Regions from separate parts of the Sphingomonas mangrovi genome, predicted to be linked through region 2. Evidence: riboswitches for the same ligand, from Rfam matches in the RefSeq annotation. Region 2 holds a riboswitch; each other region holds the start of a gene.
What was found. A riboswitch is a leader RNA that binds a small molecule or an ion and turns the genes downstream of it on or off. The one in region 2 is predicted to bind cobalamin.
Positions count from the first base shown of each region.

Region 1: another riboswitch for cobalamin. It lies ahead of ACBY01_RS12865 (TonB-dependent receptor plug domain-containing protein); the one in region 2 lies ahead of ACBY01_RS04225 (TonB-dependent receptor plug domain-containing protein).
Region 3: another riboswitch for cobalamin. It lies ahead of cobW (cobalamin biosynthesis protein CobW); the one in region 2 lies ahead of ACBY01_RS04225 (TonB-dependent receptor plug domain-containing protein).

Region 1 is NZ_JBIUCZ010000027.1:27,709-32,627, forward strand. Features, by position in the region: gene ACBY01_RS12855 (response regulator transcription factor) at 1-372, shown strand, start outside; gene cobO (cob(I)yrinic acid a,c-diamide adenosyltransferase) at 439-1,047, shown strand; cobalamin riboswitch at 1,109-1,292, shown strand; gene ACBY01_RS12865 (TonB-dependent receptor plug domain-containing protein) at 1,425-3,368, shown strand; gene ACBY01_RS12870 (hypothetical protein) at 3,380-3,925, shown strand; gene ACBY01_RS12875 (DUF1636 domain-containing protein) at 3,925-4,332, shown strand; gene cobT (nicotinate-nucleotide--dimethylbenzimidazole phosphoribosyltransferase) at 4,329-4,919, shown strand, end outside.
Region 2 is NZ_JBIUCZ010000005.1:33,131-38,049, forward strand. Features, by position in the region: gene ACBY01_RS04210 (monovalent cation/H+ antiporter subunit A) at 1-648, opposite strand, end outside; gene ACBY01_RS04215 (helix-turn-helix transcriptional regulator) at 752-985, shown strand; gene ACBY01_RS04220 (aldo/keto reductase) at 1,086-2,198, shown strand; cobalamin riboswitch at 2,307-2,535, shown strand; gene ACBY01_RS04225 (TonB-dependent receptor plug domain-containing protein) at 2,712-4,694, shown strand; gene ACBY01_RS04230 (peptidase) at 4,702-4,919, shown strand, end outside.
Region 3 is NZ_JBIUCZ010000006.1:28,202-33,120, reverse strand. Features, by position in the region: gene cobN (cobaltochelatase subunit CobN) at 1-1,281, opposite strand, end outside; gene cobW (cobalamin biosynthesis protein CobW) at 1,288-2,325, opposite strand; cobalamin riboswitch at 2,504-2,730, opposite strand; gene ACBY01_RS04810 (TonB-dependent receptor plug domain-containing protein) at 3,038-4,919, shown strand, end outside.

The sequences.
Region 1 (4,919 bases), on a different contig from region 2:
GACCTGCGGCTGGGCGGCGGCTCCGGCCTTGCCTGCGTCCAGCAGCTCCACGCCGCCGATCCGACGATGCGGATCGTGGTGCTGACCGGCTTCGCGAGCATCGCCACCGCGGTCGAGGCGATCAAGCTGGGCGCCACCAACTATCTGACCAAACCGTCGCACACCGACGAGATCGAGGCGGCGTTCGACCGGCCGCAGGGCGATGCGGAGGTGGAGGTCTCGGCGACCCCGACCTCGATCAAGACGGTGGAGTGGGAGCACATCCATCAGACGCTCGCCGCCAGCGACTTCAACGTGTCGGAGGCGGCGCGCCGGCTGGGCATGCACCGCCGTACGCTGGCTCGAAAGCTGGAGAAGCGGCACCTCTCCTAGGGGCCATCCCGCGCTTGACCCGGGGGGCAACGGCGCCGACTGCGCGTGCAGCAACCGCGGAGGACGATGTTGGAGCAGGATCAGGACGAACGCCACAACGCCAAGATGCGCAAGGTGCAGCTCGCGCGGCAGGCGATGATGGCGACCAAGACGATCGAGAAGGGGCTGCTGATCGTCTACACCGGCCCCGGCAAGGGCAAGACCACCGCCGCCTTCGGCATGGCGATGCGCGCGATCGGCCACGGGATGAAGGTCGGGATCGTCCAGTTCGTGAAGGGCGCGATGGACACCGGCGAGAAGGCGGTGTTCGATGCGCTGTCCGACCATCTCGAGTTCCGCCGCATGGGCGAGGGGTTCACCTGGGACACGCAGGACCGCGCGCGCGACATCGCCGTCGCGCGCACCGCCTGGGACGAGGTGCGGCGGATGCTCGCCGATCCGAGCTACGACATGGTGATCGCCGACGAGCTCAACATCGTGCTGCGCTACGATTATCTGCCGGTCGACGAGGTGCTGGCCGCCGCCGCCGCGCGCGGGCCGATGCAGCACTTCGTCGTCACCGGGCGCAATGCGCCGCAGCCGCTGGTCGACACCGCCGATCTGGTCACCGAGATGACGCAGGTGAAACACCCGTTCCGCAGCGGGGTGAAGGCGCAGGCTGGCATCGAGTTTTGACCTGCCGCAATAGTGCCGGGGTGGTCGCGCCGCGCGATTGACCGGGTGCGGCGGCGGGTCTACCCCGCGGCCTGCGACAGGTTCCCCGGCGACGGGGTGAAAAGGGAACGGGAAAACCCCGGCTGCCCCTGCAACTGTATTCGGCGAGCCACCGCGCCACACGCCATTGGGGTATGCCCTGAGAAGGCGGCGCGGACCGGCACAGACCCGCAAGCCAGGAGACCTGCCTGCCGCAGTCGTCCTTCGATCGGCCAGGGTGCGCCGGGCGGACGGGGTCACCCCGAGCGACGACATCGCCAGCCCGCGTGCCTGCGGGGGCGGGGACGCGCGTCCTCTTCCCTGCTGTGGCGGGCGCTGCATGTTGAAGGGGGTTGCCCATGATCCGTATTCTCGCGCCGTTGCCGCTTCTACCGTTGCCGCTGCTGCTGTCCGTTCCCGCGCTCGGGCAGGAGGCGCCGGCGCCCGATGCCGCCGCGGAACCGACGTCCGACGCCATCGTCGTCACCGCCACCCGCACGCCCATCGCGGCCGATCGCGTCGCCGCTTCGGTGACCGTGCTCGACAAGGCGGCGATCGACCGCGCGCAGGACCTGAGCGTCGCCGACCTGCTGGTGCGTACGCCGGGCGTCACCCTGTCGCGCAACGGCGGCTACGGCACCGCCACCTCGCTGCGCATCCGCGGGGCGGAGACCGACCAGACGGTGGTGGTGATCGACGGCGTCAAGCTCAACGATCCGTCCGCGACCGGCGGCGGCTACAACTTCGCCAACCTCTTGGTGGGCGACGCCTCGCGGATCGAGGTGCTGCGCGGCGCCCAGTCGATCCTGTGGGGCAGCCAGGCGATCGGCGGCGTCGTCAACGTCGTCACGCCGCTGCCGGAAGGGCCGCTGGAGGGCAGCTTCGACGTGGAGGCCGGATCGCGCGACACGGTCAGCGCGCGTGCGGCGCTCGGCGGCCGCACCGGGCCGCTCGCCTGGCGGATCGGCGGCCAGAGCTTCGTCACCGACGGCATCTCCGCGGTCGCGCCGGACTTCGGCGGGCGCGAGCGCGATGGCTACCACAACCGTAGCCTGCAGGGGCGCGCGCTGCTCGATCTCGCCACCGGCGTCAGCGCGGAAGTGCGCGGCTATTACTCGACCGGCCGGGTCGAAATCGACGGCTTCGCCGGCGACAGCCTCGACTATTCCGACAATCGCGAGTTCGTCGGCTATGCCGGGTTGAACGTCGCGCTGCTCGACGGCCGGCTGCGCAACCGCTTCGGCTATGGCTACACCGACACCGACCGCGACAGCTACGCGCGCGAACCGGTGCGGACCAAGACCTTCGATGCGGCCGGGCGCAACCGCCGGTTCGAATATCAGGGCAGCTTCGCCATCGCGACCGGCTGGGACGCGGTGTTCGGCGTCGAGAACGAGCGCTCGCGCTTCCGCTCGGTCTCACCCACCGGCGGCGTCGACGAGCCCGCGCGCGGCAAGGCCGAGCTGACCGGCTTCTACGGTCAGGTCAACGGCACGCTCGTCGACGGGCTGACGCTGACCGGCGGCGTTCGCCACGATGATCACAACCGCTACGGCGGCAAGACGCTGCTGGCCGGCGGGGCGGTGTGGGCGCTGCCCACCGGCACGCTGCTGCGCGCGAGCTATTCCGAAGGCTTCAAGGCGCCGTCGCTCTATCAGCTCTTCTCCGAATACGGCAATCAGGCGCTCGATCCCGAGCGGGCGAAGAGCTGGGAGGCGGGCGTCGAACAGCGGCTGCTCGACGGCGCGCTGACGCTGGGCGCCACCTATTTCGAGCGGCGGACCCGCGACCAGATCGACTATATCAGCTGCACGAGCACGGCCGATCCGCTGTGCGTGACGCCGGGGACCGAGACGGCGCGCTGGGGCTATTACGACAACATCGCCCGTGCCTTCGCCCGCGGCGTCGAGGCGAGCGCTGCCGCCCGGCTAGGCAGCCGAGTCCTGCTCGACGGCAACTACAGCTGGATCGAGGCGGAGAACCGCTCGGGCGACGCCAATGACGGCAACTGGCTGGCACGGCGTCCGCGCCACGCCGCCAACGCCTCGGCCACCTATACGCTGCCGCAGGGGCCGTCGCTCGGCGTGGCGCTGCGCTGGGCGGGCAAGAGCTTCGACGATCTCGCCAACCGTACCCGGCTCGATGACTATACGCTGGTCGACCTGCGCGGCGAGCTGCCGCTGAGCGATGCGGTGCGCCTGTTCGCGCGCGTCGAGAACCTGTTCGACGAGGACTATGCCACCGCCAACCGCTACAACACGCTGGGCCGCAGCGTGTATGCGGGGTTCCGCGGGCGCTTCTGAGGAGACGCGAGATGACGCAAGTTGCTTCGGTGCGGAGCGCCTCGACGCTGTGGATCATGCTGCTGACGCTGGCGAGTGTCGCGACCACGCTGGCGCTGAAATGCGCGACGCCGTTTCCCGCTCTCGCAGCCCTCGCCGCGGTGCACATGCGCCGCAGCGACGGCATCGCGCTGATGCTCGTCGCCTGGGGGGCGAGCCAGCTCGTCGGCTTCTGCCTGCTCGACTATCCGACCACCGCCAACACCTTCGGCTGGGGGGCGGCGATGGGTGCCGCCGCGGTGGCGGGAGCAGTCGCGGCGCACGCTGCTGCCGCACGCCTCCGCAGCGGGCTGCTGGTGTCGCTGGCGGCGAGCTATGTCGCGGCGTTCGTGGTGTTCAAGGTCGTAACTCTGCTCGCCTCGCTGGGGCTGCACGGTGGCGGCGGGGCGTTCGCAGCCGACGTGCTGGTGCGCCAGTTCGCCCGCAACGCCGCGATCCTGGTCGGGCTGCTCGGGATCTATCAGCTGCTCACCGCGGCCGGCGTCCCTGCCGTCCAGTGCGAGCGCGTGCCGGCATGATGCTGAAACCGGTCGCGGACGGGCCCGCGGTGGTGGCGTGTAATACCTGCCGCTTCTCCGCCGACGCGCGCGAGGACGATGAGGGGCGGCGCGGCGGCGCGCGGCTGGTCGAGGCGCTGCGCAGCGTCCAGGCGAGCGATCCCGCCTATGCCGAAGTCGCGGTGCAGGAGATGCCGTGCCTGTTCGCCTGCACCGACTTCTGCACCATCCACCTCCGTGCGCCCGGCAAGGTCGGCTACGTTCTCGGCCGCTTCACGCCCGACGAGGAGGCGGCGCGGGCGATCCTCGACTACGCCCGGCTCTATGCCGAGAGCGAAGCGGGGCAGGTGCCGTTCCGCCAGTGGCCGGCGGGGGTGAAGGGGCATTTCCTCACCCGCACGCCGCCGGCGGGCTACGTCGTCGAATGAGCGGGTTCGCATCGCCCCACGCCTTCGAGCAGGCGCTCCACGGCCTTCGCGCGCCGGACGATGCGGCGCGCGAAGCGGCGGCGGCGCGCCAGGCGGTGCTCACCAAGCCGCCGGGTTCCCTCGGCCGGCTGGAAGAGATCGCGCTGTTCTTCGCCGCTTGGCAGGGGCGCGAGCGGCCGCGGATCGAGCGCGGACGTGCGGTGGTCTTCGCCGGCAACCACGGTGTGGCGGCGCGGGGGGTGAGTGCGTTCCCGCCCGCGGTCACCGCGCAGATGGTCGCCAATTTCGAAGCGGGAGGGGCTGCGATCAACGCGCTCGCCGGCGCGGCGGGGCTCCAATTGCGGGTGGTGCCGCTCGATCTCGACCGGCCGACCGACGACTTCACCGAAGCGCCGGCAATGACCGCCGACGAATGCCTTGCCGCGCTCAACGCGGGCGCGGCGGTGGTCGAGCCGGGGCTGGACCTGCTGGTGCTGGGCGAGATGGGGATCGCCAATTCGACCGCTGCCGCCGCGCTCAGCGCCGCGAGCTTCGGCGGCGGCGCGGCCGAATGGGTTGGGCCGGGGACGGGGGTCCACGGCAGTGCG
Region 2 (4,919 bases):
GGTGAAGGCGCCGATCAGCACCAGCACCAGCGCGGGCGTATAGAAGGGGCTGGCGCGGACGAGATCGCCCGAGGCGAGCACCCGGTCGACGTCGTAGCTGCCGACGATCCGCCCGATCAGCAGGAAGCCGAGCAGCAGGCACACGCCGCCCGCCGCGGTGACGATCAGCGCCATGCGCGCGCCGTCGCGCGCGCTCTGGTTCTGGTGCCAATAGCCGATCAGCAGGAAGGAGAAGAGGCTGGTGAGCTCCCAGAAGAAGGCAAGCAGCACCAGATTGCCCGACAGCACCAGTCCCAGCATCGACCCCATGAACGCGAGCAGGAAGGCGAAGAAGCGCGGGACCGGATCCTCGCGCGACATGTAGTAGCGCGCGTAGAGCACGACGAGCGCGCCCATCGCCGTCACCAGCAGCGCGAACAGCCATGCCAGCCCGTCGAGGCGCAGCGTCAGGTCGAGCCCGAGCGACGGCAGCCATTCGAGGTGCCACCGCATCGTGCCGGCGTCGCCGAACCGCGTGAACAGCCACAGCAGCAGCGCGACCCCGGCGAGGGCGGCGCCTCCCGCGATCGTGGCGGACGCGGTGCGGGCGTGCGACGGCAGGAAGGCGGCGGCGAGGCTCCCGGCATAGGGGAGGCCAAGCAGGATCAAGAGCAGCCATTCCCCCTGCATCCGCTTGCGACCGTCATCCTCTGGCTTGTGAAACTTCAGCCTTTATGGTTGACTTTAGCCTCAACATGCAAGGTTCTTTGTGGTGGAATTGCTGCCCGAACAATGTCGTGCCGCCCGCGGGCTGCTCAACTGGACCCAGGCGGAGCTCGCCGGCCGCGCGGGCGTGTCGCGCAGCACCGTGCGCGACTTCGAAGGCGAGCGCCACGACCTTCATCGCTCGACCGAGGCGCTGCTGCTGCGCAGCTTCGACGACGCCGGGGTCGAGATGCTCTCCGACACCGGGGTCGGCGTCCGCCTGCGGAAGGCCGCGGCCTGAGGCGTGACAAAATGTTGCTGAGGGCGGCGGGCAGCCGTCGCAGCGAACCACCCTTCCGCTGGGACGTTTAACCGCCGGTGCGATTCGGAAGGGGACCCCGATGAACAGGCTCGATCGTCGCTCGCTTCTCGCCGGCGCCACCGGCATGGCCGGGCTCGCTGCCGCCGCGCCGGCCTTGGCGCAGGACCTCGCCGGCACCGCGCCGTTGCCGAGGAACCCGCCCGGCGGCCGCTGGCGTCCACCCGGCCGCTTCGGGATGGGCGGAACGCAGGTTGGCAGCAACCATTTCTCGACGCCGCTCGAACAGGCGCTCGGCACGCTGAAGGCGGCGTGGGATGCCGGCGTGCGCTATTTCGACACCTCGCCCTGGTACGGGCTGGGCCTGTCGGAGCGACGGTTCGGCGCCTTCTTCGACGACAAGCCGCGCGACAGCTATGTGCTCTCGACGAAGGTCGGGCGCGTGCTGGTGCCCGACGCGGCAGTTGCGGGCACCAAGGTCGGCGGGTGGAAACAGGTGCCGCCGATGCGCCACGAATACGACTATTCCGCCGCCGGTACGCGCCGATCGATCGAGCAGAGCCTCCAGCGGCTGGGCATGGCGCGCATCGACATCGTGTTCGTCCACGACCTGTCGCCCGACAACCGCGACCTCGGCGACGACTGGACCCGCCGGTTCGAGCAGGCCCGCACCGGCGCGTTCCCCGAACTGACGCGCATGCGCGAGGAGGGGCTGATCAAGGCGTGGGGGCTGGGGGTGAACACGCTCCCGCCGGCGCTGCGCGCGTTCGAGGTGGCCGATCCCGATATCATCCTCTCGGCGACGCAATATTCGCTCGCCAAACATCGCGACGCGCTTCGGCAGCTGATGCCGGTCGCGGCCAAGCGCGGCGCGTCGATCGTCGTGGGCGCGCCGCTCAACGACGGCTTCCTCGCCGGCGGCAACCGCTTCAACTACGGTCCGATCCCTGAGGATATGCGGGCCAAGCGCAGCCGCCTCGCCGCACTCGCGCAGGCGCATGGCACGGATTTGAGGACGGCGGCGCTTCACTTCGCCCTGGCGCATCCCACCGTATCGGCAATCATTCCCGGCGCGCGCTCCGCGACGCAGGTCGCCCAGAACGCCGCATCGGTCCGCACCACCGTGCCGGCAGCCTTCTGGGCGGCGTGCAAGGACGAGAAGCTGATCGAGCCGGACGCACCGGTGCCGGCCTGATCCTGGGGTTGGCCGAACACCTACCCAAGTAGAGCGCACCGGCGCTACTTGCGGAGATCGTTGTTCTTGCGTACCAGCGCGCCGTTTCGCGGACGGTTCTTCCGGGCGCGGAACGAAGATCGCGTCGGTGCCTCGAGAGAGGCTTAAAAGGGAATGCGGTGAGGGGAGTGCTTCCCGAAGCCGCGGCTGTCCCTGCAACTGTAAGCGGCGAGCGCGATGCATAGGCTCCTCTCGAGGGAGCGGCCACTGGGCCGGACGGTCGTCCGCGAGGCCTGGGAAGGCATGCATCAAGCGACGACCCGCGAGCCAGGATACCTGCCGGCGTCTGGTCGCTCTTGCTTCGGTCCAGGGGATGGCCGCGGCACGGTGAACTCCGTCTGAGCGACGAACACGCGGCAGGGGCCGCATCGGTTCGTCCGACGGGCGCCGCGGCGTCCGCCCGTAGGCGCGCGCCGACCGTTCGTGTGACGGCACGCCCCCGCCCATCGTCGAGCGACGCCGGGGGGCACAGGAATGGATTTCACTACCGCATCGCGGATCGCGCTCGCGACCGCGCTTTTCACCACCATCGCGAGCGGCGCACACGCGCAGGACGCCGGAGGCGACGACATCGTCGTCGTCGGCCAGAGCCTGGAAGAGACGCTCCCGCAGGAGCTGTCGCGCTACGGCAGCGATCTTGAGACGGTCACCGCCGAGCAGGTGCGCGACCGCGGCAGCGTCGATGTCGCCACCGCGCTGCAGGCGGTGCCGGGCCTGTACGTTATGCCCGGATCGGGCCCGTTTAGCTACGTCGACGTCGCGCTCCAGGGATCGCGCACGCAGGACGTGCTGTGGACGGTCGACGGCATCCGCATCAACAACCGGCTGTACGGCGGAACCTCCCCCAACGACACGCTGCCGGCCAGCATGATCGAGCGCGTCGAGGTGCTGAAGGGCGGCGAGAGCCTGTTCTACGGGACGCAGGCCGCGGCGGGGGTGATCAACGTCGTCACCCGCGGCTTCACCGACGCCTTCGACGGCGAGGTGGCGGGCGCCGTCGACAGCTTCGGCGGCACCGCCATCGACGGCTACGCGCGCGGCAGCATCGGCGCGCATCGCTTCGTCGCCTATGCCTCGCGCAATGAGAGCGAAGGCTACCGCCCGTACAGCGTGATGCAGCCGAGCGCGACCGACCGTCGCCGTGGCTATCGGCTGTGGTCGGTCGGCGGCAAGTACCAGATCGACGTCGCCGCCGACCTGCGCCTCAACCTCCAGTATCAGCATACCGACGCGAAGCTCGACAATCTGTCGCCGGCGCGGACCAACCGCAGCCGCAACGACCGCAACGAGGAGATCGCGAGCGCACGGCTCGACTATACCGGCAGCGACGCCGTCCAGTTCTTCCTGAAGGGCTATTTCCACGACTGGAAGACGGCCTATGTCCAGATCCGCAACCCGGTTCCCGCCGGACCGCCGATCACCGTCTATCCGGAGGGCACCTTCTGGGGCTACCAGGATTACGGCGGCAGCGCCGTGGTCAAGCTCCACCCGCATCGCGGGCTGGAATATCTGGTCGGCTACGACTTCCAGAACTTCAACGGCCGCGACGACGTGCTGCTGATCGGCAAGACCAGCGAGCAGGTCCATGCCGGCATCCTGCAGCTGCGCACCACTGACGAACTGAGCGAGCGCGCCCGGCTGAGCGCGGGGCTGCGCCACAACGAGACCGCCGGCACGAAGAAGACGATCTGGAACGTGAGCGGCCGCGCCGAGCTGACCGACACGCTGTACGTCGAAGGGACGGGGGGCACGTCGTTCGTGCTGCCGGACGCATCGTCGCTCTACGGCATCGACCCGTGTTGCGAGGTCGGCAACCCGAACCTTAAGGCCGAACAGAGCTTCGGCTTCAACCTGACGGCGGGGGGCAGCGTCGCGCTGGGCGTCGCGACGGTCGCGTGGAAGGCCGGCTACTTCCACCGCGACGTGACCGACCTGATCGACGCGACCTACGACGATCCGGCCTTCCCGAACGGCACCTACGTCAACGTCGACGACAAGGTGCGGGTGCGCGGTGCCGAGGCCCAGCTCGACGCGGCGCTCGGTCGCGACTGGCACGTCAACGCCAGCTACACCTATTCACGCGTCCGTAACGAAGGCGCAACGACGCAGCGCGACCGCTCGCCGGCGCAGTTCGCCAAGGGGGCGATCGTCTATGCCCCCGTCGAGCGGCGGTTCGGCGCCAATGTGGCGGTCAGCTGGATCGGCGACGTCTATTCCTCGCCCTCTGGCTTCGCGCGGCAGAACTACGGCAACTACGCGCTGGTCGACCTCGGGGCGCACGTCTTCCTCGACGCCGCGCGGCGCAACCGCTTCGGGATCAACGTCGAGAACCTGACCGGCGAGGATTATGCCACCCGCGGCTTCGGCTCGGCGGCGGCGGACGATGGCGGGCGCTTCCTCTACTTCACCCGCGGCGTCCCGCGGACGCTGCGCGTGCGCTACAGCCTCGGCTTCTGAGGCGGCGATGCCACGCCCCGTCCTGATCCTGCATCGCTGGCTCGGCGTGTTCGTCGGCGCGCTGATGACGCTGTGGTGCCTATCCGGCTTCGTCATGATGTACGTCGACTATCCGCGCCTGGCGCCGGCGGAGCAGGGGCGCGGGCTCGCGCCCCTGCGCCTGCCCGACCGCGCCGCGCTCGCACGGGTCGACCTGCCCGCGGACACGCCGCTCGCGTCGGCGCG
Region 3 (4,919 bases), on a different contig from region 2:
CTGCGCCAAGTTGCCGCCGGATATGCAGCCATAGCCCTCGGCCGTGAGATCGCCGAGCATCGCCTCGGCCGAAGCGAGCGCGTCGAGACCTACGGCGTGCGCCATCTGATACGCCTTGCCGGGATAGGTCGAGAGCACGATCGCCAGCCGGCGCTCGTCAGCCCGCTTGCGGCCGAGCGCGACCCAGCCGCCGACGCGTTCGACGATTGCGGCGATGCGCTCGGGATCGGCGCGATGCTCGCGGCGCGCGAATTGCAGCGCTTGGTCGGGCGCGGTCGCTTCCTTGAAGCTGGCGACGCCGGCGAAGACGCGGCCGTCGACCTCCGGCAGCAAGACGTGCATCGCGAGGTCGGCGGGCGAGAGCCCGCGTGCCGCCTCGTCCCAGGCGGCGCGATCGGAGGTGGCGAGCGCCACCTGGAACACCGGCACCCCTGCGGCATCGAGCGGGCTGGTGTCGTCGGCGCCGCGTGCGGAGAAGGCGGTGGCGTTGACGATCGCGACCGGTGCCAGCGCCGCCGCCCAGCGCCGCAACCAGCCGCGCGCCTCGTCCTTCAAAGACGGTGCGAACAGCGCGACCACGTCGAACCCGCGTTCTTCAAACACGGTGTGAAGGGCGCGGATCGGATCGAGATCGGCGGCAGTGAGGTAGGAGCGGTAGAAGGTCAGCAGGATGCGCGGCTGCGTCGTGGTCAGCGCGAGCGCCGCCGGGCAGGTCGCACCCTCCGCAGGGCGCCACGCCCCCACTGCCGCGATCGGCCGAACCCCGCGTACCGGCGCCGCGTAAAGCCCGCCCGCAAGCGCCAGCTGCGCGAGCGCCGCCTGCGCCGCCACCTCGCCGCCGATTTCGCACAATGCCGACAGCCGCTGCACCGTCGAGGCGGGCAGAGTGGAGGCCGCCTCCAGCTGCGCATCGGGGCGGCCGTCCGCGGCGACCACCGCGAGCGCGATGCCGCGGGCACGCGCCAGCGCCTCGACCTGCTGGAGCCCGTAGCTCCAGTAGGACCTGCCGCCGATCAGCCGGATCAGGATCGCCTTCGCCGCCCCCAGCGTCCGCTCGACATAGGTGTCGACCGACAGCGGATGGGCGAGCTCGGCGAGGTTGGCGAGCCGCAGGCTCGGCAGCGGCGTCGCACTGCCGGCCGCGCGGCGCCAGCCGGCAGCGAACGCGCCCAAGTCGCTATCGGAGAAGGACAGTACCACGAGGTCCGCGGGGTTCTGGCCGAGATCGCGCGGGGTGGCGGTCTCCTCCAGCCCGTGGCTCTCGCGGAAGACGACGTGCATCGCGCGTCAGGCGTCCAGCGCCGCCTGGATCGCGGCGGCGTCGATGCGGTCGTGCTCGGCGATCACCACCAGTCGCGTCTCGCGGGTCTCGTCGGGGCGCCACGGGCGGTCGAACTGGGTACGCACGCGCGCGCCGACCGCCTGTACCAGCAGCCGCATCGGCTTGCCGGCGACCGCGGCATAGCCCTTGACCCGCAGGATGTCGCGGCTTGCCGCCAGCGCCTCGATCCGTTCGACCAGCGCGGCCGGATCGGCGATCTCGGCGCCCTGATAGACGAGGCTGTCGAAGTCGTCGTGCTCATGCTCCTCTTCGCCATCGTGGTGCGAGGGGCGGGCGGCGAGGTCGTTTTCCGCCGCGGCTTCGAGGCCGAGCACCACCGCCGGGTCGATGATCCCGTCGACCAGCTCGATCACCGGCAGCGGGCGCGGCGCCTCGGCGGCGATGGTCGCGCGGGCAGCGGCGATGCCCTCCGGCCCGGCGAGATCGGCCTTGGTCAGCAGCACCAGGTCGGCGCAGGCGAGCTGGTCCTCAAACACCTCCGATAAGGGCGTCTCATGGTCGATGCTAGGGTCGGCGAGGCGCTGCGCGTCGAGCGCCGCCACATCGGGGGCGAAGCGGCCGGCGGCGACCGCCTCGGCATCGGCCAGCGCGATCACCCCGTCGACGGTGATGCGCGAGCGGATCGCCGGCCAGTCGAACGCCTTGAGCAGCGGCTTGGGCAGCGCCAGCCCGGAGGTCTCGATCAGAATGTGGTCCGGGCGCGGATCGAGCGCGAGCAGCCGCTCGACCGTGGGGACGAAATCGTCGGCGACGGTGCAGCAGATGCAGCCGTTGGCGAGCTCGACGACATTCTCCTCGGGGCAGTCGGGGATGGCGCAGCCCTTCAGGATCTCCCCGTCGACGCCGAGCGTGCCGAACTCGTTGACCACTACGGCGAGCCGGCGGCCGCGCGCGTTGCGGATCAGGTGGCTGATGAGCGTGGTCTTGCCCGCGCCCAGAAAGCCGGTGACGATGGTGACGGGTGTCTTCGAAAGATCAGGCACGGTTGTTCCCCGCAGCGCCGCGGCAACGACAGCGGACGGGGCCGAACGTGCGGCCGGCAGGCGCCGACGGACGGGCGCTGTCCGACGCCCGCGACGCATGCCGATGCGGCCCCGGCCGCACAGCTTCGTCGCTCAGACGGAAGAACACCGTACCGCGACCATCCCCTGGATCGTGGCAAGAGCGACCCGTGCGCCGGCAGGTCTCCTGGCTCGCGGGTCGCCGCTCGGGGCTCAGCCTTCCCGGCGCGGGCGATGCCCGACACCAGTGGCCGCCCTCCCACCGGGAGAGCCCGTGCCCCTCGCTCGCCGCCTACAGTTGCAGGGACAGCCGCGGATTTGGGGCACAGCCCCGCACCGCATTCCCATTTCAGCCCTTCGCAGGGCACCGGCACGATCGAGAGGATCGGCAGCGCCGATCCCGCCGCAGCCTCTATCCGACTTCCCCGACGCTGCCAACATCCGCCGCAGTGGAAGCGCGCGGTCACATGGCGGCGGCGATATCCCCGGCAAGGAATGGGAATTCAAAGAAAACCTTGCAGGCCCAAAAGCATGTTTCCGGCGCAAGGCGACGGAGGGGCGCCTATTTTGCGTTTAGGCCGCAGGTCTCCGCAGGGGGTGCCGAGTCGGTGAGGGTGCCTGCATCGCGACAACGCGAGCGCGCACCCGCTGCTTGCCGCCAGCGTATCGGGCGGTGCTCATCAAGGGGGTTCCCATGCATCGTTTCCGCGTCGCCAGCCTGCTCACCGTCTCGTCGTTCGCGCTCGTGGCGCTGCCCGCCGCGGCTCAGCAGGCAAGCATCCCGGCCGAGGAGGCGCAGAACGCGCCCACCGCCGGCGCCGCGACACCCGAGGACGAGGGCAACGAGATCATCGTCACCGGCACCCGCGCCGAGGGGCGCACCCGGCTCGACAGTGCCTCGCCGGTCGACGTGCTGAGCGCGGCGAGCCTCCAGCGGCAGGGGACGACCGAGCTCGGCGCGGCGCTGGCCGCGGTGGCGCCCTCGATCGACTTCCCGCGTCCGGCGGCAAACGACGGCACCGATGCGATCCGCCCGGCGACGCTGCGCGGCCTGTCGCCCGATCAGACGCTGGTGCTGGTCAACGGCGTGCGCGGGCACACCTCGGCGCTGCTCAACACCAACGGCACCGTCGGCCGCGGCTCGGCCGCCGTCGACCTCAACACCATTCCCGTCACCGCGCTCGACCGGATCGAGGTGCTGCGCGACGGCGCCTCGGCGCAGTACGGCTCCGACGCGATCGCCGGCGTCGTCAACCTGCGGCTGCGCGAGGCCCGCGAGGGCGGCGGCGCCTCGGTGACCTACGGCTTCTACAACACGCAGGTCGACACCGCGCGCGGCAGCCGCGACGTGACCGGCGAGCCGACGGTGACCGCCTCGGCATGGCAGGGCATCGGCTTCGGCAGCGACGGCTTCCTGACGCTGTCGGGCGAATATACCAAGCGCGAGCCGACCAATCGCGCCGACTTCGACCCGCGCGTCACCCCGACCCGCATCACCGGCCGCTTCGGCGATCCGGAGGTCGACCAGTATTCGGTGTTCGCCAACGCCGGCACGTCGCTGGGCGACAGCTGGCGGCTGTACGGCTGGGCCGGCTATCAGGAGCGCGAGTCGGAGAGCGCGGCTTTCCCGCGGTTGCCGGGCGTCACCTCGGGCTACAGCAACGCCGCGTCGATCTACCTGAACGGCTTCCTGCCGCTGATCAACAGCAAGTCGCGCGACCTCAACTCCGCCCTGGGCGTGAAGGGGGAGGTCGCCGGCTGGAACGTCGACCTCAACGTCAGCTACGGACGCAACAAGATCGATTTCCGCACGCTGAACTCCGCCAACTTCTCCTATGGCACGGATACGCCGACCGACTTCTACGACGGCGCGCTCGTCTACGATCAGTGGGTTGCGGGCGTCGACGTGACGCGCAGCTTCGACGTGTTCCAGTCGCTCAACGTCGCCTTCGGCATCGAGGGCCGCCGTGAGGGGTACAAGATCGAGGCAGGCGAACGCGCGTCCTACGGCTATCCGGAAACGGGCGCGGTACCGGGCGCGGCACCCGGCGCTCAGGGCTTCGGCGGCTTCTCGCCACTGAACGAGATCGAGCGCAGCCGCCGCAACGGCAGCGTCTATGTCGACGTGGAAGCGCAGGTCACCGACAAGCTGCTGGTCGGCGTCGCCGGCCGGGCGGAGGACTATTCGGACTTCGGCTCGACCGCCACGGGTAAGCTGTCGGCACGCTACGACCTCGCCGACTGGCTGGCGCTGCGTGGCACGGCCTCGACCGGCTTCCGCGCGCCGTCGCTCCAGCAGCAGTATTTCACCCAGATCGCGCAGGTGATTCAGAACGGCGCGCCGGTCCAGACCGGCACCTATCCGTCGACCGATCCGGTTGCGGCGGCCCTCGGTGGCCTGCCGCTCGATGCGGAGAAGTCGACCAACCTCTCGGCCGGCTTCGTCGTCCGCGTCGGCGGGTTCGACCTGACCGTCGACGCCTATCGCATCCACATCCGCGACCAGATCGGTCTGTCGGAGAACCTCAGCGCCGGCACGCCGGGCACCCCCGGCTACAATCCCCAAGTCGCAGCCT